DNA from 2 places in the Streptomyces sp. G5(2025) genome. Region 2 is predicted to be linked to the other one. Evidence: riboswitches for the same ligand, from Rfam matches in the RefSeq annotation. Region 2 holds a riboswitch; the other holds the start of a gene.
What was found. A riboswitch is a leader RNA that binds a small molecule or an ion and turns the genes downstream of it on or off. The one in region 2 is predicted to bind S-adenosylmethionine.

Region 1: it holds a riboswitch for S-adenosylmethionine, as region 2 does, so the genes downstream of both, ACOBQB_RS19850 (aminotransferase class V-fold PLP-dependent enzyme) here and thrC (threonine synthase) in region 2, are expected to answer to the same signal.

What each region holds. Positions count from the first base shown of each region.
Region 1 covers NZ_JBMUZT010000006.1:1,973,938-1,983,771, reverse strand. The annotation lists gene ACOBQB_RS19860 (cytochrome b) at 1-403, shown strand, start outside; partial or broken gene trpD (anthranilate phosphoribosyltransferase) at 566-1,629, shown strand; SAM riboswitch class IV at 1,730-1,847, shown strand; gene ACOBQB_RS19850 (aminotransferase class V-fold PLP-dependent enzyme) at 2,061-3,452, shown strand; gene ACOBQB_RS19845 (glycerate kinase) at 3,401-4,603, opposite strand; gene ACOBQB_RS19840 (SLC13 family permease) at 4,636-6,048, opposite strand; gene ACOBQB_RS19835 (response regulator transcription factor) at 6,139-6,801, opposite strand; gene ACOBQB_RS19830 (ATP-binding protein) at 6,798-8,261, opposite strand; gene ACOBQB_RS19825 (small secreted hydrophilic protein) at 8,233-8,556, opposite strand; gene ACOBQB_RS19820 (Lrp/AsnC family transcriptional regulator) at 8,662-8,943, opposite strand; gene ACOBQB_RS19815 (rhomboid family intramembrane serine protease) at 8,940-9,674, opposite strand; gene ACOBQB_RS19810 (hypothetical protein) at 9,834-9,834, shown strand, end outside.
Region 2 covers NZ_JBMUZT010000006.1:3,509,894-3,519,727, reverse strand. The annotation lists gene ACOBQB_RS26720 (SIS domain-containing protein) at 1-804, opposite strand, end outside; gene ACOBQB_RS26715 (ABC transporter substrate-binding protein) at 1,081-2,298, shown strand; gene ACOBQB_RS26710 (DUF3263 domain-containing protein) at 2,308-2,541, shown strand; gene otsB (trehalose-phosphatase) at 2,561-3,439, shown strand; gene ACOBQB_RS26700 (hypothetical protein) at 3,526-4,044, shown strand; gene ACOBQB_RS26695 (alpha,alpha-trehalose-phosphate synthase (UDP-forming)) at 4,041-5,459, opposite strand; gene ACOBQB_RS26690 (glucosyl-3-phosphoglycerate synthase) at 5,512-6,456, opposite strand; SAM riboswitch class I at 6,609-6,737, shown strand; gene thrC (threonine synthase) at 6,755-8,050, shown strand; gene ACOBQB_RS26680 (ubiquitin-like small modifier protein 1) at 8,164-8,439, shown strand; gene ACOBQB_RS26675 (cold-shock protein) at 8,894-9,097, shown strand; gene groL (chaperonin GroEL) at 9,450-9,834, shown strand, end outside.

The DNA.
Region 1 (9,834 bases), 1.5 Mb from region 2:
GCTGAACGCGATCACCTGGTTCGTCCGGATCTTCTTCTTCGTCGGACCGGTCATCGCCTTCATCATCACCAAGCGGATCTGCCTGGGCCTCCAGCGGCGCGACAGGGACAAGGTGCTGCACGGCCGCGAGTCGGGCATCATCAAGCGCCTGCCGCACGGTGAGTTCATCGAGATCCACGAGCCGCTCGACCAGGGGCAGCTGCACACGCTCACCTCGCACGAGCAGTACAAGCCGCTCGACATCGGCCCGACGGTCGACGAGAACGGCGTCGAGCGCAAGGTGACCGGTTCGCAGAAGCTCAGGGCCAAGCTGTCCAAGGGCTACTACGGGGAGGACAACCAGATCCCCAAGCCCACCGCCGAGGAGTACAAGGAGATCACCAGCGGCCACGGCCACCACTGATCACCTGAGGCTCGACGAGCCCTGACCTCCCCATGGTCGCCACGGCGAGAGCCCCGTCCAGTGCATGGACGGGGCTCTTTGCCGTCCCGGCGGCTGGATAGGGTGGACCCACCCGACGTGTCGGGCACTTTCCTCCGTGACAGACGAACACCAGGAGCGGCCATGAGCGCTGTGACCCCCGCAGGAGGCACTACCGCGGCGGGCCGTTCCTGGCCCGACGTACTGAACAGCCTGCTCGACGGGCGCGACCAGAGCGCCGACGACACGGCCTGGGCCATGGACCGCATCATGCGCGGCGAGGCCACCGACGCGCAGATCGCGGGGTTCGTCGTGGCGCTGCGGGCCAAGGGCGAGACCGTGGAGGAGATCTCCGGTCTCGTACGGGCCATGTACGAGCACGCCAACGTGATCGAGGTGCCGGGCGAGACGGTCGACATCGTCGGCACCGGCGGTGACGGCGCCAAGACCGTCAACATCTCCACGATGTCCGCGATCGTCATCGCGGGCACCGGCGCGAGGGTCGTCAAGCACGGCAACCGCGCCGCGTCCTCGGCCAGCGGGGCGTCAGACGTGCTGGAGAAGCTCGGAGTCAACCTCCAGCTCACCCCGGAGCGGGTCGTCGAGGTCGCGCGGGAGGCGGGCATCACCTTCTGCTTCGCCGTGAAGTTCCACCCCGCGCTGCGGCACGCGGGCGCCGCGCGCAGCCAGTTGGGCATCCGGACCGTCTTCAACCTCCTCGGCCCGCTCACCAACCCGGCCAAGGTGCGGGCCCAGGCGGTCGGGGTCGCCGACGCCCGGCTGGCCCCCATCGTGGCCGGCGTCTTCGCCGAGCGGGGAACTCCTCCCTCGTCTTCCGCGGCGACGACGGCCTCGACGAGCTGACGACCACGGCCACCTCGCGGGTGTGGGTCGTACGGGACGGCGCGGTGCGCGAGGAGGCCTTCGACCCCCGTGACGTCGGGATCGACCTGGTGCCCGTCGAAGCCCTGCGGGGCGCCGACGCCTCGTACAACGCCGAGGTCGCCCGGCGGCTGCTCGACGGCGAGAGCGGGCCGGTGCGCGACGCCGTGCTGCTGAACTCCGCCGCTGCGCTGGTCGCCCTCGCCCCGACCGACGAGCCGCTCGCCGACCAGCTCCGCGCGGGCATGGCGCGCGCGGCCCACTCGATCGACTCCGGTGCCGCGAAGCAGGCTTTGGAGCGGTGGGTGGCGGCCAGCAACCGCTGACCGTCCCGCCCATCTCCCGCTCACCCGTGTGACGCACGGCGCAGTCCAGAATCCGGACTGCGCCTTGCGCGTCGAAGGTCGTGTGGCAAGATGCTGGGCAGGTCATGAGTGACAGCGACTACGGCCCCGGCCCGCTGTCCGGCAACCCTCCGTCCGTGGCGGGGTGCCCCGGGTGAAGACCAGGCCGTACGCAGCAAGGCGTATGGCAAGCGCGGACCCCTGGACATCGGTGAATGTCACAGCCCTGGGGTCCTGGTCCTCAAGGGAGCAGTCTCGTGAGCAAGCGAATGTGTTAGGGCCTCGGCGCCCCTTTTCCGCACACCTTCTTCTCTTCACTTCATCACTGCGCCGCCGTAGCCGTAGCCGGGCCGTATCCCGCGCCGTACGCGCCTTGCCGCAGTGAACTCACCTGCCTCTTACGGGAGTTCGCCATGTCCGTTTCCGCTGTTCCCGCCGTTGCCGCCGACTCGTCCGTCTGTGCCCCGCTCGCCGTCCTCGGCCGGGACGTCACCGTGCCGCTGGTCACCGGCGGCGAGGTGACGTACGCCGCGCTCGACTACGCGGCGAGCGCCCCCGCGCTCCAGCGGGTCTGGGACGACGTGGCCGCGTACGCCCCCTACTACGGCAGCGTGCACCGCGGCGCAGGGTACCTCTCGCAGCTCTCCACCGACCTCTTCGAGAACTCCCGCACGACCGTCGCCGAGTTCCTCGACTGCCGCGAGGGCGACCAGGTCGTCTTCACGCGGTCCACCACCGACTCGCTCAACCTGCTCGCCGCCGCCCTGCCCGCCGACTGTCAGGTCTTCGTCTTCGAGACCGAGCACCACGCCTCGCTCCTGCCGTGGCGGGACGCCCGCGTCACCTACCTCAACGCCCCGCGCACGCCCGACGAGGCCGTGCACACGCTGGAGCGCGCCCTCGCCGACCGCGACCCCTATGGGCCGGCCCTGGTCTGCGTCACCGGCGCCTCGAACGTCACGGGTGAGCTGTGGCCGGTGCGGGAGCTGGCCGCCGCCGCGCACGCGCACGGTGCGCGGATCGTGCTCGACGCCGCACAGCTCGCGCCCCACCACCGGGTGTCCGTAAGGGAGTTGGACGTCGACTGGGTCGCCTTCTCCGGGCACAAGCTGTACGCGCCCTTCGGCTCGGGCGTGCTCGCGGGCCGCTCCGACTGGCTGCGGGCGGCCGAGCCCTACCTCGCGGGCGGCGGCGCCTCGCGGAAGGTGACGCGACGCCCCAAGGAAGCAGGCGGCGGCGTGGACGTGGAGTGGCACGACAGCGCCGCCCGGCACGAGGCCGGGTCGCCGAACGTCATCGGCGTCTACTCCATCGCCTCCGCCTGCAAGGCGCTCACCGAGGCCGGGTTCGAGGAGCTGGTGGCCCGCGAGCGGTACCTGATCAGCAAGGTGCGTGAGGGGCTCGCCGAGGTGCCCGCCGTGCGGGTGCTCTCCCTCTTCGGTGACGACGCGCCGCGCGTCGGCGTCATCTCCTTCGTCGTGGACGGCTGGAACAGCTCGCACTTCGCCGCCGCGCTCTCCGCCGAGTACGGCATCGGCGTACGCGATGGCCTCTTCTGCGCCCACCCGCTGGTGCGCACCCTGCTCGGCGGTGAGCCCGACGAGCCCGGTGAGTGCGGCGCCCCCGAGGCCGCGCCCGGCGAGAAGTCGCTGAACGCGATCCGCGTGAGCTTCGGCGCGGGCACCCCCGACGAGCACGTCGAGCGGTTCGTGCGCGCCGTCAAGGAGCTGGTGGCCCACGGCGCGCGGTGGAACTACCGCACGGAAGACGGTCGTTGCGTGCCCGACACCAGCGCCGCCGCCTGACCGGCCGGCAGCCGTGACCCCAGCTGGATCATCCGCAGGGCCCGCTCGGTCGCGTCGGTGAGGAACTCGCCGCCCCGGCCGAGCGCCTCGGTCAGCGAGACCGGGGCGGGCAGGATCGCGCTGTAGGCGTCCACGCCCAGCGAGCGCACGGAGTGGGCGCCGACGCCGATCGTGCCCGCGAGGACCAGGACCGGGCGGCCGGCCCGCTTCGCGCGGTGGGCCACCTCGGCGGGGACCTTCCCGTACCGCGTCTGGTAGTCCAAGGCGCCCTCGGCGGTGACGACCAGGTCGGCGCGGGCCAGGCGGGCGTCCAGGTCCAGCCGGTCGAGCAGCACGTCGAAGCGGGGCAGGAGGCGGGCGCCGAGCGCGGCGAGACCGGCACCGAGGCCGCCCGACGCGCCCGTGCCGGGACCGCCGAAGAGGTCGGCGGTGACGCGCAGGTCGCACGTGAGGACGTACGCCCAGTGCTCCAGAGCCGCGGCCAGCTCCTCGGCCTGTGCGGGCGTGGCGCCCTTCTGGGGGCCGAAGACGCGGGCGACACCGCGCTCGCCGCACAGGACGTTGAAGGGGTTGCAGGCCACGCGGATCTCGGTGTCCGCGAGGCGGGGGTCGAGGCCGCTCGCGTCGATGCGGCACAGCCGCTTCAACACCCGCCCGCCACGCGGGAGTTCACGGCTCTCAGCGTCCAGCAGGCGGGCACCGAGGGCCTGGAGGGCGCCCGCGCCGCCGTCCGAGGTGCCCGAGTCGCCGCAGCCGACCAGGATGCGGCGGGCGCCCGCGTCGAGGGCGGCGCGGATCAGCTCGCCGACGCCGTACGTGGTGGTGGCGCCCGGGTCGCGCAGCTCGCGGGGGACCAGCGAGAGCCCGGCCACGGCCGCCATCTCGACGACCGCCGTGCCGTCGGGCAGCAGCGCGAAGTGGGTGCCGATCGGCTGGCCGACCGGTCCGGTGGCGGGCAGCGCGACGAGACGGCCGCCGTGTGCCGTGGCCAGCGCGCGGGCCGTGCCCTCGCCGCCGTCCACGAGCGGGATCAGATCGGTCTCGGCGTGCGGGACGACACGGCGTACGCCCGCCGCGATGGCCTCGGCGGCGGCGGGCGCGGACAGGGACTCCTTGAAGCCGCTGGGGGCGATGGCGAAACGGGTCAGCATGAGGGTCTCCTCGGCAGCGGGGGAACAGGCGGTCAGCGGACGGGGACGCCGAGCAGGGGCCAGAGCGTCACGGCGAAGAGCAGGACGAGCGCGGCGGTCAGCGGTGCCAGGACCGCGGAGAGGCGCAGCAGGTCGCGCGGGGTGTAGGTGGGAGTGCCGGGGATGTCGGCGTAGAGCGTGACCGGCTTGGCGGAGGCGGGCAGCGTGTGGCAGAAGCCCGCGGCCGCCGTGGAGGCGAGGGCGGCGGCGACCGGGTTGACGCCCGCGCCGGCGGCCGCCGCGACGACCAGCGGGACCAGGACCGAGGAGCGCGCCGAGCGGGACTGGAGGACCAGGTGCGCGGCCGTGCTGACCGTGACGACGGCGGTGAGGAACAGCCACGGCGGCAGATCCAGGGGCAACCCGCCGACCAGCCACTTCGCCGCCCCGGAGTCGGCGAGCGCGACGCCCATCGCCATGGTGGCCGCCATGAACAGCAGCAGCGCCCAGGGCACGGTCTTCAGGGCGTCCTTGAGCCCTACGGTGCCCAGTGCGGGGGAGGCCGCGACGACCGCGCCGATCAACGCCACGACGGCGGGCGGGACTTGGTGCAGCGGCTCGCTGCACCAGAGCGCGACGACCGTGGCGAGCAGCAGGGCGCAGCGCGTCTCGGCGGGCTCCCAGGGGCCGGTCACCGGCTGCTCGCTGTGCTCCTGGAGCTGGTCGAGGGTGATGTGGACCGGGCCCTTGCGGTCGGCGCGCCGGGTGGTCGTCAACAGCACGGCCTCGGCGGCCAGATGGGAGGACGCCAGGGCGAGCGGCAGTCCGAGCAGCAGCCACTGCGTGAAGCCGATCCGCTCACCGGTCGCCTCCCACAGCACCGACACGGTGATCAGATGCGCGCCCGCGCCGATCAGGGTCGCCACCGCGGAGAGCAGGATGACGGTGGGGAAGAGCAGCGCCAGCATCACCACGAGCCGCCTGCGCTCGGCGAGGACCTTGGCGAGCGCGAGGAAGACGGGCAGCGCGAGCGCGGCGCGCCCCGAGGTGGCCGGCACCGCGAAGGCCGTCACGACCAGGGCGGCGGTCGTCAGGTGGGTCAACTGCCGTACGCCGCGCGCCCCGCTGACGAGGAAGGCCGCGGCCCGTCCGGCGAGTCCGGTGCGCGCGACGGCGGCGGCGAGCACGAACGCGCAGATCAGCAGCCACACCGTCGCGTCGCCGAGAGTGCCGAAGAGGGTGTCGCTGCTGATCACGCCGGTCGCGGTGAGGGCGAGGCCCGCGCCGAGCGCGATGTACGTGTCGTCGATCGGCGTGCTGATCCAGGCGCAGGTCGCGAGCGCGAAGACGGCCAGGGTGAGGCGGGCGTCGCCGCTCAGCCCCGGGAAGTTGCCGGGGACGACCAGCAGCGCGCAGAGGCTGAGTGCCGCGCAGAGAGTCACGGCTTGACGCGGGTTCACGGTCACGCCGTTCAGCGTGGTGCGCCGCCGTGAGCCTTCGATGAGCCGTTGATGAAGGAAACTTCACCGGCCGTCAGGGTGACCGGGCGGGGGGTGTCACACGGGGAGCCGGTACCCCATCCCGCGCACCGTCTCCACCCGCCGCGAGCCCAGCTTCTTGCGCAGCGAGCGCACGTACACGTCCACGATGTTGGAGCCCGGGTCGAAGTCGTAGCCCCACACGTGGGAGAGGATCTGCTCCCGCGAGAGCACCTGCCCGGGGTGGCGCAGGAACAGTTCGAGCAGCACGAACTCACGGGCCGTCAGGTCCACCGTCCGCTGGTCCGAACGGGCCCTGCGCGTCCGCAGGTCCAGGCTCAGCCCGCCGCTGCGCAGCACGGTCACCTCGGGCGCCCGAGCCGCCGTACGCAGCCGCAGCCGGACGCGCGCGAGCAGCTCCTCGAAGCGGAACGGCTTGGTCATCCAGTCGTCGGCGCCGCCCTCCAGGCCCGCCACCGTGTCCCGTACCGAGTCGCTCGCCGTCAGCACGATGACGGGTGTGCTCACCCGGGCCTCGCGCAGCTCACGCAGGATTGTGAAGCCGTCCTTGCCGGGCAGCCCGATGTCCAGCACGATCAGGTCGAAGCCGCCGGTCACGGCGTAGTCGTGGGCGCTCTCGCCGTCGCCGACCACGGTGGTGGTGAAGCCGTTCGCGCGCAGGCCCTTCTCGACGAAGGAGGCGATGCGCTCCTCGTCCTCGACGATCAGAATGCGGTTCACGGGTGGGCCGCCCCTTCCGGCTGTGGCTGCACGAGGACGAAGGTGGCGCCACCGCCGTCCGTCGGGCGCAGTTCGACGCGCCCGCCGTGGCTCTCGGCGATGGCTTTCACGATGGCGAGGCCGAGTCCGGCCCCGGTGGCGCGCGTGCCGCGCCGGGCGGTGCCGCGGCGGAACCGCTCGAAGATGACCTCGGCGTCCTGTGGCTGCACCCCGGGCCCGCTGTCGGCGACGTACAGCTCGATGTGTCCCGCGCGCAGGCGCGACCCTATGCTGACGCGCCGGCCGGGCACGGTGTGCTGGACGGCGTTCTGCGCCAGCTGCACCATCGCCTGGGTGACGCGCTGGGCGTCGAGGTCGGCCTCGGCGTCGGCGACCTCGGCGAGGTGCCAGTCGCGGTCGCCGAGCGCCCGGGCCTTGACGAAGACGTCCGCGGTCAGCTCCGCGAGCTGGACCGGCTCGGGGGTGACGAAGTCGGGGCGCTCGGCCTTGGCGAGCAGCAGCAGGTCCTCGACGATGCGGCTCATCCGGTCCAGCTCCTCGGTGACGATGCGGACCGTCTCCTCGCGCTCCGCCGGATCGTCCCCCATCAGCTCCAGGTGGCCGCGGACGATGGTGATGGGCGTGCGCAGCTCGTGCCCGGCGTCGTCGACGAACTCGCGCTGCGCGGCGAAGGCCCGCTCAAGGCGGTCCAGCATGCCGTTGAAGGTCTCGGCGAGGGCCGCGATGTCGTCCCGCCCCTGCACCGGGATGCGCTGGGTCAGATCCTGCTCGGTGAGGTGCGCCGCGGTCGTGCGCACCAGCCGTACCGGCTTGAGGATGCGGCCCGCGACCGCCCAGCCGATGCCGGTCGTCATCAGCAGCGCGACGCCGGAGATGGCCAGCAGCATGGCGAACACGTCGTCCGCCTTGGCCTGTTCACGGGCGGGGTGGAAGGCCACGACGAACGCCGCTTCCGGATGCGTCGCGCTCGCCTCGACCACCACCTTCGCCCAGCGGACCTCACCCTCGGGGCGGTGCAGTCTGCCGGTGGCGTCGCGGGAGCCGAAGACGGCCGTCAGCGAGGCGGGGTCCTCGGCGAGCGGGTGGTCGATCCGCAGTTCGCGGGCCTGCTCCTTCTTGGCGGGCGCCGTGCCCTTGCGGCCGATCAGCCCGAGGAGTTCCTCGTCGGGGTCGGCGTACTGCCGGGAGAGGAAGAGCCGCAGGAGCGGGTCGGCGTCGGTGAACTTCTCGCCCGTGTGCGGGTCGACACCTTCGTGTACGAAGTTGGTGAACTCCCCGGTCTCCTGCGCCAGGAGGCGGTCGATCCGGTGGTCCACATCGCGCAGCAGCACCGAACGCGTGGTGGCCGCGACGGCGGTGAGCGCGACGGCCATCACCACGAGCAGCCACAGCAGGATGCGGACGCGGGCGGAGATCCAGTGGCGCGGTCGTTCAGCCGTCGTCACCGGCGCCGTCGTCATCGTCGGCGGAGTCGTCGTTGTGCCGGCCGTCGTTGGCGTCGTTGCCGTCGTCGTCGTTGTCATCGCCCGGGGGATTCTCGTCGACCGGCGGCGGGGAGACCTTCTCGTCGCTGGGGGTGGGCCGGGGGCTCGGGGGGGCGCTGGGCTTCGCGGACGGCGAGCCGCTCTCCAGCTCCACCTTCGGCGGGGCCTTGGGCGGTTCGGGGTTGTCGGTCAGGGCGTAGCTGGTCACGGCGATGCCGAGCGGGATCGCCACGACGGCGGCCAGGGCGGCCATGCGGTGGGAGAAGACCATGAGAGGAAGGGTGGACGGGGCACCCCCTCATCCGGATGAGCCGCGGATGAAGAAACCCTCATCGAGGACCTTCATCGAGGACCTTCGCCGAGCCGCCCGGGCGTGCTACGAGTCGAGGCCGATCGCGAACGCCGCCTCCAGGTCGTGCTGCGAGTACGTGCGGAACGCCACGTGCGTGTCGGTCGCCTCCACGCCGGGGATCTTGCTGATCTTCCCGGGGATGACGTCCGCGAGGTCGTCGTGGCGCGCCACCCGCACCATCGCGATCAGGTCGTAGGTGCCCGTCACGGAGAAGACCTCACTGACGGAGTCGAGCGCGGCGATCGACTCGGCGATCTCCGGGATCCGGTCCACGCTGGTCTTGATGAGCACGATCGCGGTGATCACGGCTGACTGTCTCCCTCGGTGGCCGGTACTGCTGTGCCTTTCACTTTAACCTTCCGTACACACCACCCCCAGGCGTACAGGAACCCGAGCGAGAAGCCCACCAGATGCGCCAGGTACGCCACCCCGGTGCCCTTGCCGCCCTGCCCCGCCGCCAGCCACTGGAGCACCACCCAGAACGGCAGCACCACCCACGCGGGAAAGCGCAGCGGCAGGAAGAAGAGGAACGGGAAGAGGCTGGTGACCCGGGCCTTGGGGAAGAGATAGAGGAAGGCGCCGAGGACGGCGGAGATCGCCCCGGAGGCACCGACGAGCGTCTGGCCGGATCCCGCGTGCGCCGCGGCGTAGGCGAGCAGGGCCAGATAGCCGCAGGCGACGTAGAAGAGCGCGTAGTGGAGGTGCCCCATGCGTTCCTCGACCATGGCCCCGAAGACGTACAGGAACAGCAGGTTCCCGAGCAGATGCACCCAGCTGCCGTGCACGAACAGCGCGGTGAACGGGCCGAGGGCGGCGCGTGGGACGCCGCTGAACAGCTCGGCGGGCACCACGCCCCAGCGCTCGAAGTACGTCTGCTGCGCGGCCAGCAACTCGTCGCCGGTGCCGTAGGAGGGGTTGAGCCCGGACACGGGGGAGATCACGAAGATCAGGCAGCAGACGGCGATCAGTCCGTACGTCACCGGGGCCGACTGGCCCCTGAGCAGCCGGACCGCGTGCGTACCCTTTGCGTTGATCATGAACAGAGCATGACGTAACGGGCGCTACCCGCATAGACCGCCATGCCGCGACGGAGCCCGCCGCATCGTGAGCCGTGCAGGCCTTAGGGTTACGGGGCGATACGCACCACGGACAGAGCGCCGAAGCACCACGGTCACCGAAGAAAGCGAACAGCGACGA
Region 2 (9,834 bases):
GCGGATCAGGTCGGCCAGTGGGTCCGCGTCCTGGCGGGCGACGAGTTCGCCGCCGACCCGGGCCACGTCACCGGCGAGACCCTCCGGCAGCGTGCCGAACATCCACGCCACGCGGCCGGGGCCCGTGATGGAGATCGGCCCGTGGCGGTACTCCATCGCCGGGTACGCCTCCGTCCACGCCCCCGCCGCCTCCCGCATCTTCAGCGCCGCCTCCAGCGCGAGACCGTACGTCCAGCCGCGCCCCAGGAACGTCCACTGCTCCGCCCCGAGCACCGCCGCCGGCAGCGGCTCCGTCACCGCGAGCTCCGCGTCGACCGCCGCCTCGGCCACCGGCTTCACGCCGGGCACGTCACCGAGCCCGGCCCGCAGGAAGGCGAGCGCGGTCGTCGCGAAGCGCGTCTGGACGACCGACTCCTCGTCCGCCCAGTCCAGGACCGCCACGGTGTCGGCCGCGTCCATGACCGGGGTCTTCGGGTCGGCGGTCAGCGCGAGCGTCGGGACCGAGCCCTTGAGCCGCCCGAGCAGCTCAAGCACCTCCGTCGTCGTACCGGAGCGGGTGATCGCGACCACCCGGTCGTAGCGCCGCCCGGCCGGGAACTCCGAGGAGGCGAAGGCGTCCGTCTCGCCCTGTCCCGCCGCCTCGCGCAGCGCCGCGTACGCGATGGCCATGAACCATGAGGTCCCGCACCCGGTGACGGCGACCCGCTCACCCGGCTGCGGCAGCCCCGTGAAGGAGGCCGCCGCCTCCGCCGCCCGGTGCCAACAGGCGGGCTGAGTGGCTATTTCTGCTGCGGTACGCGACATGCGGCAAGGCTCCTCGTCGTGCGGGACGTGAACGTGTCGTGCTTAGCAGGCCGGGGACGGGGCTGCAATGGGTGCCCGTGGGCGTCCGTGGGCGTCCGTTGCACAAGTGATACTGGGCTGGTGTAGACCTTGTGTTCGGACCCGGGGGAAACTCGGGGGAAAATCGCAGTTCGACAGCGGTGGGGCGCACCGGCCCCGGTACGCGAAAGCAATGAGGGTGGGACAGCTGTGCAGCGGCGCGTGACAGGACTGACCGCGGCGGTGGCCGCACTGGGCATGGCGGGCGTGCTCGCCGGCTGCGGTGGTCCCGGCGACTCCGGCGACGTCACCCTCAAGCTGGTGGCCGCCGACTACGGCGACTCCGCGGCCAACAGTTCCAAGAAGTACTGGGACAAGCTCAGCAAGGCCTTCGAGGCCGAGAACCCCGGCATCAAGGTCGACGTCACCGTCCTGTCCTGGAACGACGTGGACCGCGAGGTCAAGGAGATGGTCAAGAAGGGCGACGCCCCCGACCTGGCGCAGATCGGCGCGTACGCCGACTACGCCGCGCAGGGCAAGCTCTACGAGGCCGACGAACTGCTCTCCATCGCCACCCAGGCCGACTTCATGACCCCGCTCGCCCAGGCCGGCGAGGTCAAGCGCATCCAGTACGGCATGCCGTTCGCCTCCTCCACGCGCCTGCTCTTCTACAACACCAAGCTCTTCAAGGACGCCGGTCTCACCCCGCCGCAGAGCTGGAGCCAGCTCCAGGCCGCCGCGAAGGCCCTCAAGGCGCGCGGCGTGAAGATCCCGTACGCGCTGCCGCTGGGCCCCGAGGAGGCGCCCGCCGAGACGCTGATGTGGATGCTGAGCGGCGGCGGCGGTTACACCGACAACGTCGGCTCGTACGACATCGACTCCAAGCAGAACGCCAAGACGTTCGCCTGGCTCCGGGACGAGCTGGTCGGCAAGGGGCTGACCGGGCCGAAGGCGCCCGGTCAGATGAACCGCGCCGACGCGTTCGCGGCGTTCTCGCGCGGGGAGGTCGGGATGCTCAACGGCCACCCGACGCTGATGAAGATGGCCGCGAAGAAGGGCGTGAAATTCGGCATGGTGCCGGCGCCCGGCGTCAACGGCAAGGCGAAGGCCACGATGGGTGTCGCCGACTGGATGATGGCGTTCAAGCAGAACGGTCACCGCAAGGAGGCCGGCAAGTTCCTCGACTTCGTCTACAGCAAGAAGAACGTGCTCGACTTCTCCAACGAGTACGACATCCTGCCCGTGACGACCTCCGCGTTCGACCAGATGTCCAAGGACCGCGGCCACACCGAGCTGGGCAAGTTCCTCAAGGAGCTGCCGACCTCCCAGCTCTACCCGGTGGGCAAGACGTCGTGGGCGCAGGTCTCGGCCGACATCAAGAACAACATCGGCAAGACGGTCACCGAGAACGGCAACCCGTCCATGATCCTCGGCCAGATCCAGAACAAGGCGGCGACCGCGGAGGACGCGGAATAACGTGACGGCATGACCGAAGAGGAACTGTCCGAGCGGGACCGTGCCGTCCTCGCCCTGGAGCGGCGCGACTGGCCGGGGCCCGGCGCGAAGGAACGCGCCGTCCGCGAGGAGCTGGGCATGGTCCCCGTGCGCTACTACCAGCTCCTGAACGCCCTTCTCGACGACCCCCGGGCCCTCGCGCACGACCCGATTACGGTCAATCGGCTGCGCCGGGTGCGGGAGTCGCGGCGCGAGGAGCGCTGACGCGGTTAAGGTCGGGCCCATGGGTGACCCTACGTACGCGCAGCCCGACCGGCACGGGCGTCCCGCACTGCCGGAGCCCGTGACGGCGGCGGGCCGTGACGGTCTCGCCGCGTTTCTCGCGCGGCCCGAACGGGCCGTCGTGGCCCTCGACTTCGACGGCACGCTCGCCCCGATCGTCGCCGACCCCGAGCAGGCCCGCGCCCACCCGGACGCCGTGCCCGCGCTCGCCGCCCTCGCCCCGCGCCTGCGGTCCGCCGCGGTGGTCACGGGCCGCCCGGCGGGCGTCGCCGTGCGCTACGGCGGCTTCGCGGGCGTGCCCGGCCTGGAACAGCTGGTGGTCCTCGGGCACTACGGCGCCGAGCGCTGGGACGCGGTCACCGGCACCGTCCAGGCCGCCGAGGCGCATCCCGGCGTCGCGGCCGTCCGCGCCGAACTGCCCGGGTTCCTGGACACGATCGGCGCGTGGCGCGGCACGTGGATCGAGGAGAAGGGCCGCGCCGTCGCCGTCCACACGCGCCGCGCGCAGGACCCGCAGGCTGCCTACGACACGCTGCGCGCACCGCTCGCCGAACTGGCGGCCCGGCACGGCCTGATCGTCGAACCGGGCCGCATGGTCCTCGAACTGCGCCCCCCGGGCATGGACAAGGGCGTGGCCCTCGCCGCGTACCTGCGCGAGGTCGGCGCGGAGTCCGTGCTCTACGCGGGCGACGACCTGGGCGACCTCCCCGCCTTCGCCGCGGTGGAGAAACTCCGCGCGGACGGCGTCGCGGGCCTCCTGGTGTGCAGCGGCAGCGCGGAGGTGACGGAACTCTCCGACCGCGCCGACCTGGTGGTGGACGGCCCGGCGGGAGTGGTGAACCTGCTCGCCTCCCTCACCGCCGGCCTGCCCGGGGCCTGACCGCGCGAGACGCTCACTGTCGGACCGCGTCAGCGCGACGGCCCGTACAAGAAAGGCCCCCGGATGGCGATGTGGACGGCGCATTCATGACGAGGCCCCAGCGGAGCGCGCGCCGATACGGCGGTGGGGTCTGGGCCGTGGTGGTCTGTCTGGCGGTCCTGACCGGCTGCTCCGAGGACGGGGGCGGGGCGGACGGCGCCGGCCGGGGGGCACGCCCGACGGCCGCCGGGAGTTCGTCCGCGGGCGGTGATGAGGAGTTCGGCGAGCGGGTGAGGAAGGCTCTGGGCACGGAGTCGATCGACGACAGTGATCCCCTGTTCGTCGAGTCCGGACTCGAACGCGTCGGCGACGGAATCCATGCCCGGCCGAAGCTGCGGCCGGGCACGGTGTACGAGGTCGTCGTCGCCTGCGCGGGGAAGGGACGGATCGATCTGTCGATCGCCGGGAAGGGCCCCACGCACCGCACCGTCGACTGCGACGGGGTCCCCACCACCGCGCGCACCACAGGCGCGCGGGACGAGCTGCGCCTCGACGCCACCGGTCGGTCCGGCGCCGCCGGCATGGTCGGGTGGCGTATCAGCGAAGTGGCGGGAGGGGCGGGCTAGGCGGCGTCGCCCGTCAGGGCGTGGAGCTGGTCCAGGAACCACCGGGTCGGGGGCAGTGCCGTCGCCGCCGCCGTGAGGCGTTTCGTGCGTTCGGCGCGCTCGCCGGGTGGCATCGAAAGACCGGCGTGCAGCGCCTCCGCCGTGGCCGAGATGTCGTAGGGGTTCACCCCCAGCGCGTCCTCACCCAGCTCCTCGTACGCCCCCGCCTCCCGCGAGAGCACCAGCGCGCAGCCCTCGTCGGAGACCACCGGGACCTCCTTCGCGACGAGGTTCATGCCGTCGCGGATGGGGTTGACCAGCGCCACGTCCGCGAGGCGGTACGCCGCGAGCGAGCGGGCGAAGTCGTCGTCGACGTGGAGGAGCACCGGGGTCCAGCCGGGCGTACCGAACTCCGCGTTGATCTGCTCCGCGACGCGCGAGACCTCCGCCGTGTAGTCCCGGTACACCGCGAGGTCCTGCCGCGACGGGTAGGCGAACGCGACGTGGACGACCCGCTCGCGCCACTCGGGGCGGGTCTCCAGCAGCTCCCGGTAGGCGTGCAGGCCGCGCACGATGTTCTTGGACAGCTCGGTCCTGTCCACCCGCACGATCGTCTTGCGGCCCTCGCCCACCTGCCCCCGCAGCGTCGCCATCCGCTCCTCGACGTCCTCGCGCCGCGAGCGCTCCCGCAGGAAGTCCGCGTCGGCGCCGAGCCCGTGCACCCCGATCCGCGTGCCGGACGTGCCGCCGAGCACGCGCACACAGCACTCCGTGAACGCGTCCGCCCACCGCCCCGTCAGGAACCCGAGGCGGTCCGCGCCGAGCATGCCGCGCAGCACCTGTTCGGCCACGTCGTCCGGCAGCATCCGGAAGTAGTCGGCCGGCGCCCACGGGGTGTGCGAGAAGTGGCCGATCCGCAGGTCCTCGCGCAGCTCGCGCAGCATGCCCGGCACCAGCGTGAGGTGGTAGTCCTGCACGACGACCGCCGCGCCGGGCGCCGCCTCGGCCGCCAGCGCCTCGGCGAACGCGCGGTTGTACGTCTCGTACGCCTCCCACTGCGCGCGGAACTCCGGGCCGAAGACCGGTTCCAGGGGCGTCTGGTAGAGCATGTGGTGCACGAACCACAGGACCGAGTTGGCGATGCCGTTGTACGCGGCGGCGTGCACGCCCTCGCGTGAGCCCGCGTCGATGTCGAGCATCCGCACGCCCGGCTCACCGACGCCGCGCCGCACCGCCTCCCGGTCGCCCTCGCCGAGCGCCGCGCACACCCACAGAGCGTCCGCCTCGTCGCCGATGGCGCTCAGTCCGGAGACGAGGCCGCCGCCGCCGCGCTTGGCCGTCAGCTCACCGTCCTTCCCCACTGTGTACGAGACGGGGCCGCGGTTGGACGCGACGAGTACCTGCGCTGCTGCTGACTTAGCCGGATCGGACACCATGTGCCAAAACGTAGCCCGTCCGGGCGGCGGGCAAACGTATGGTCCCGGCCGCTCACGCCACGCGTCGGTGCGCGTACTCCGCGACGCCGGTCATGGGCGGCCGTTCCTCGGTGTCCACCGCGTGGGTGCGTGGCGTGAACCCGCCCTCTCCTCGCTCGAACTGCGTCAGCTCGGGCCGTACGAGATGCCCGCGCGCGAGCCGCACCTGCGCCGTCCGGTAGATCGCCGCCGCCATCCGCCCGAGCGCCTGCCCGTCCTGGTGGCGGTGCTTGCGCACCCCGACGTCGACCTGCGCCAGCGCGTCCAGGCCCACCGTGTGCAGCGCGTCCACGAGCAGCCCCAGCTCCACGCCGTACCCGACGGGGAACGGCAGCCGCTCCAGGAGGGACCGGCGGGCCGCGTACTCACCGCCGAGCGGCTGCACGAAACCGGCCAGCCGCGGCCAGTGCATGTTCAGTAGCGGCCGCGCCATCAGCTCCGTCACCCGGCCGCCCTGCCCGGCGGCCTCGCCGAGCGGCCGGTCGTACATGGCCTTGACGAACGCCACGTCGGGGTCGGTCAGCAGCGGGCCGACGATCCCCGAGACGAAGTCGGCGGAGAACTCCCGCAGGTCCGCGTCGACGAACGCCACGATGTCGCCGCCCGTCACCAGCAGCGAGCGCCACAGCACCTCGCCCTTGCCGGGCAGCGGCGCGATCCGCGGCAGGATCTCGTCCCGGTGGACGACCTTGGCGCCGGCCTCGCCGGCCACCTCGGCCGTACGGTCCGACGAGCCGGAGTCGATCACCACCAGTTCGTCGACGAGCGGGGCGCGCTCCATCAGCGCGCGGCGGATCTCGGCGACGATCGCGCCGACCGTCTCCTGTTCGTCGAGGGCGGGCAGCACGACGCTCACCGTCGCGCCGGACGCGCGCTTGGCGGCGACGAGGCGGTCCAAGGGGCGGTCGGCGACCGACCAGGAACGCCTGTTCAGCCAGCGCTCGACCTCTTCCAGCACGGTCAGGGTCCTCCCATATGTGATCCATCTCGCGGTTCGGACGACTATCTCAAGGGTCCAGGGCTTCGGTTACAGTCTTGAACAACGCCGGTGACCATCGCATGTCGGGGTCGCCGCAGCATGATCTACAACTGAAACCCACAATCGAATACCGCTCATCCAGAGGGGCAGAGGGATACGGCCCGTTGAAGCCCCGGCAACCCTCCCGCCGACCGCGAGGTCACGGTGGGGAAGGTGCCAATTCCGTCTCGCGGCGAGATGCGTCGCGAGGAAGATGAGGAGAAAGGGCCTCGCCTCCATGGCTGTGCAGACTGTCGCCACCGAACGCACCACCCCTTCCGTCGACCTCGGCCCCGCGTCCGGCCTCTCGTGCCGTGAGTGCGGCACCCGCTTCCCGCTGGGCCCGATCTTCGCCTGCGCCGAGTGTTTCGGCCCCCTCGAAGTCGCGTACGACCTGCCCCTCGGCGACCCGGAAGCCCTCCGCGAGCGCATCGAGGCCGGACCCGCCAACATCTGGCGTTACGCCCCGCTGCTCCCCGTCCCCGCCGACGTCGCCGACAAGCCGAACCTCAACCCCGGCTGGACCAAGCTCGTCAAGGCCGACAACCTCGCGCGGGAACTCGGCGTCGAACAGGGCAAGTTGTTCGTCAAGGACGACTCCGGCAACCCCACGCACTCCTTCAAGGACCGTGTCGTCGCGCAGGCGCTGGAGGCGGCCAGGGCCTTCGGCTTCACCACGCTCTCCTGCTCCTCCACCGGCAACCTCGCGGGCGCCGTCGGCGCCGCCGCCGCCCGCGCGGGCTTCCGCTCCTGCGTGTTCATCCCGCACGACCTGGAGCAGGGCAAGGTCGTCATGGCCGCGGTCTACGGCGGCGAGCTCGTCGGCATCGAGGGCAACTACGACGACGTGAACCGCTTCTGCTCCGAACTGATCGGCGACCCGCTGGGCGAGGGCTGGGGCTTCGTCAACGTCAACCTCCGGCCGTACTACGGCGAGGGCTCCAAGACCCTCGCGTACGAGATCTGCGAGCAGCTGGGGTGGGAGCTGCCCGACCAGCTCGTCATCCCGATCGCCTCCGGGTCGCAGCTCACGAAGATCGACAAGGGTCTGAAGGAGCTGATCGCGCTCGGTCTCGTGGCGGACAAGCCCTACAAGATCTTCGGTGCGCAGGCGGAGGGGTGTTCGCCGGTCTCGGCCGCCTTCAAGGCCGGTCACGACGTGGTGCGCCCCCAGAAGCCGAACACCATCGCCAAGTCGCTGGCCATCGGCAACCCCGCCGACGGGCCGTACGTGCTCGACATCGCGCGCCGCACGGGCGGGGCGGTGGAGGACGTGAACGACGAGCAGGTCGTCGACGCCATCAAGCTCCTGGCGCGGACCGAAGGCATCTTCGCGGAGACCGCCGGAGGTGTCACGGTGGGCGTCACGAAGAAGCTGATCGAGGCGGGGCTCATCGACCCGGCGCTCACCACGGTGGTGCTGAACACCGGGGACGGCCTGAAGACGCTGGACGCCGTCGCCGAGACCTCGCAGGCCACCGCGACGATCAAGCCGAGCCTTGAGGCGTTCCGCTCCGCGGGCTTGGCCGGTTAGCCGCCGTAGGGCCTGAGCTCTCCTTTCCGGCTGCGGGGCCGTCGTGGCTGGTCGCGCAGTTCCCCGCGCCCCTTCCAGGGGCGCCCACTCCACGTATCCCAGAGGTGAACCCCATGAGCGTCAACGTCCGGATTCCCACCATCCTTCGTACCTACACCGGCGGGCAGGCCGAGGTGGCCGCCGAGGGGGCGACCCTCGGGGAGGTCATCGCCGACCTGGAGAAGAACCACACCGGCATCGCCGCCCGCGTCCTGGACGACCAGGGCAAGCTGCGCCGCTTCGTGAACGTGTACGTCAACGACGACGACGTCCGCTTCGAGCAGGGCCTGGAGACGGCCACCCCGGACGGCGCGGGCGTGTCGATCATTCCGGCGGTCGCCGGCGGATGATCTGCCGGTGATCTGCTGCTGATGTGCTGGTGATCCGTTTCTGCAACTTCCCTGCGTAACCTGAATTGCCCTCTCCCGCTGACAAACGGAGGGGGCAATTCTGCATGGTTGAGCGCGGTACAGTTGGGAATCCTGTTTCGCCGTTTGTGCCGAGCGCATATACGAAGTCGGCCCGGAGCCGACAAGAAGCAGCCAAAGCGAGCCGCCCTTTTGAGCCCTTCGTGGCATTTGTCGGGCCCGACTTGCCCTGAATCCTGGTGGACACTCCGTATATCGCCGATCCGGCATGCCCAGAATTCTCGTCCGATTGACCTGTTGCAGAGGGCAGTTGGACAGATACATTCAGCGGCGGTCGACGCGTTCCGGCGCACACCCCCATCCATTGGCGGGTGAGGTCTGACCCGGGTCCGCGAAGTGCGGTCCTGTGCAAGGGCCAGTAATAGGGGAGTTAGGCATGGCTCAGGGCACCGTCAAGTGGTTCAACGCGGAGAAGGGGTACGGCTTCATCGCGGTCGACGGTGGTGCGGATGTTTTCGTCCACTACAGCGCGATCCAGATGGACGGCTACCGCACCCTTGAAGAAGGTCAGCGAGTCGAGTTCGAGATCTCGCAGGGCCAGAAGGGTCCACAGGCGGACATGGTCAAGCTCGCCGTCTAGCTCGGCGCGATCGACCACCGAAGCAAGCATCGCGAGGGGTCCGTATCCCACTGGGGTACGGGCCCCTCGTGTGCGCCCGCGCGCCCGCGGGTAGGGACGGGCGCGCCCGCGGGTAGGGGCGGGTGGGTCCGGATCGCGCCCCCCGGATCCGGGAGAGGCGCTTGCACTCGCAGGGGTCGAGTGCTAATCATTGGGCTTAGCACTCTCCCAGTGAGAGTGACAGAACTTGGATCGGGTCGGTGAGGTCCGCGGGCCGCGTGGGGCAAGGAACCACACGGTGCGCAGTCCGTCCGTCGCGGGCACCAGCACGGTCCGTTTGCGTTTCCACCCCTGTCCGGGAGGACCACTTCACATGGCCAAGATCATCGCGTTCGACGAGGAGGCACGGCGCGGCCTCGAGCGCGGCATGAACCAGCTCGCCGACGCCGTCAAGGTGACCCTGGGCCCCAAGGGTCGCAACGTCGTCCTCGAGAAGAAGTGGGGCGCCCCCACGATCACCAACGATGGTGTTTCCATCGCCAAGGAGATCGAGCTCGAGGACCCGTACGAGAAGATCGGCGCCGAGCTGGTCAAGGAGGTCGCGAAGAAGACGGACGACGTCGCCGGTGACGGCACGACGACCGCGACCGTCCTGGCCCAGGCCCTGGTGCGCGAGGGTCTGCGCAACGTGGCCGCCGGTGCCAACCCGATGGCTCTGAAGCGCGGCATCGAGAAGGCCGTCGAGGCCGTCTCCGGTG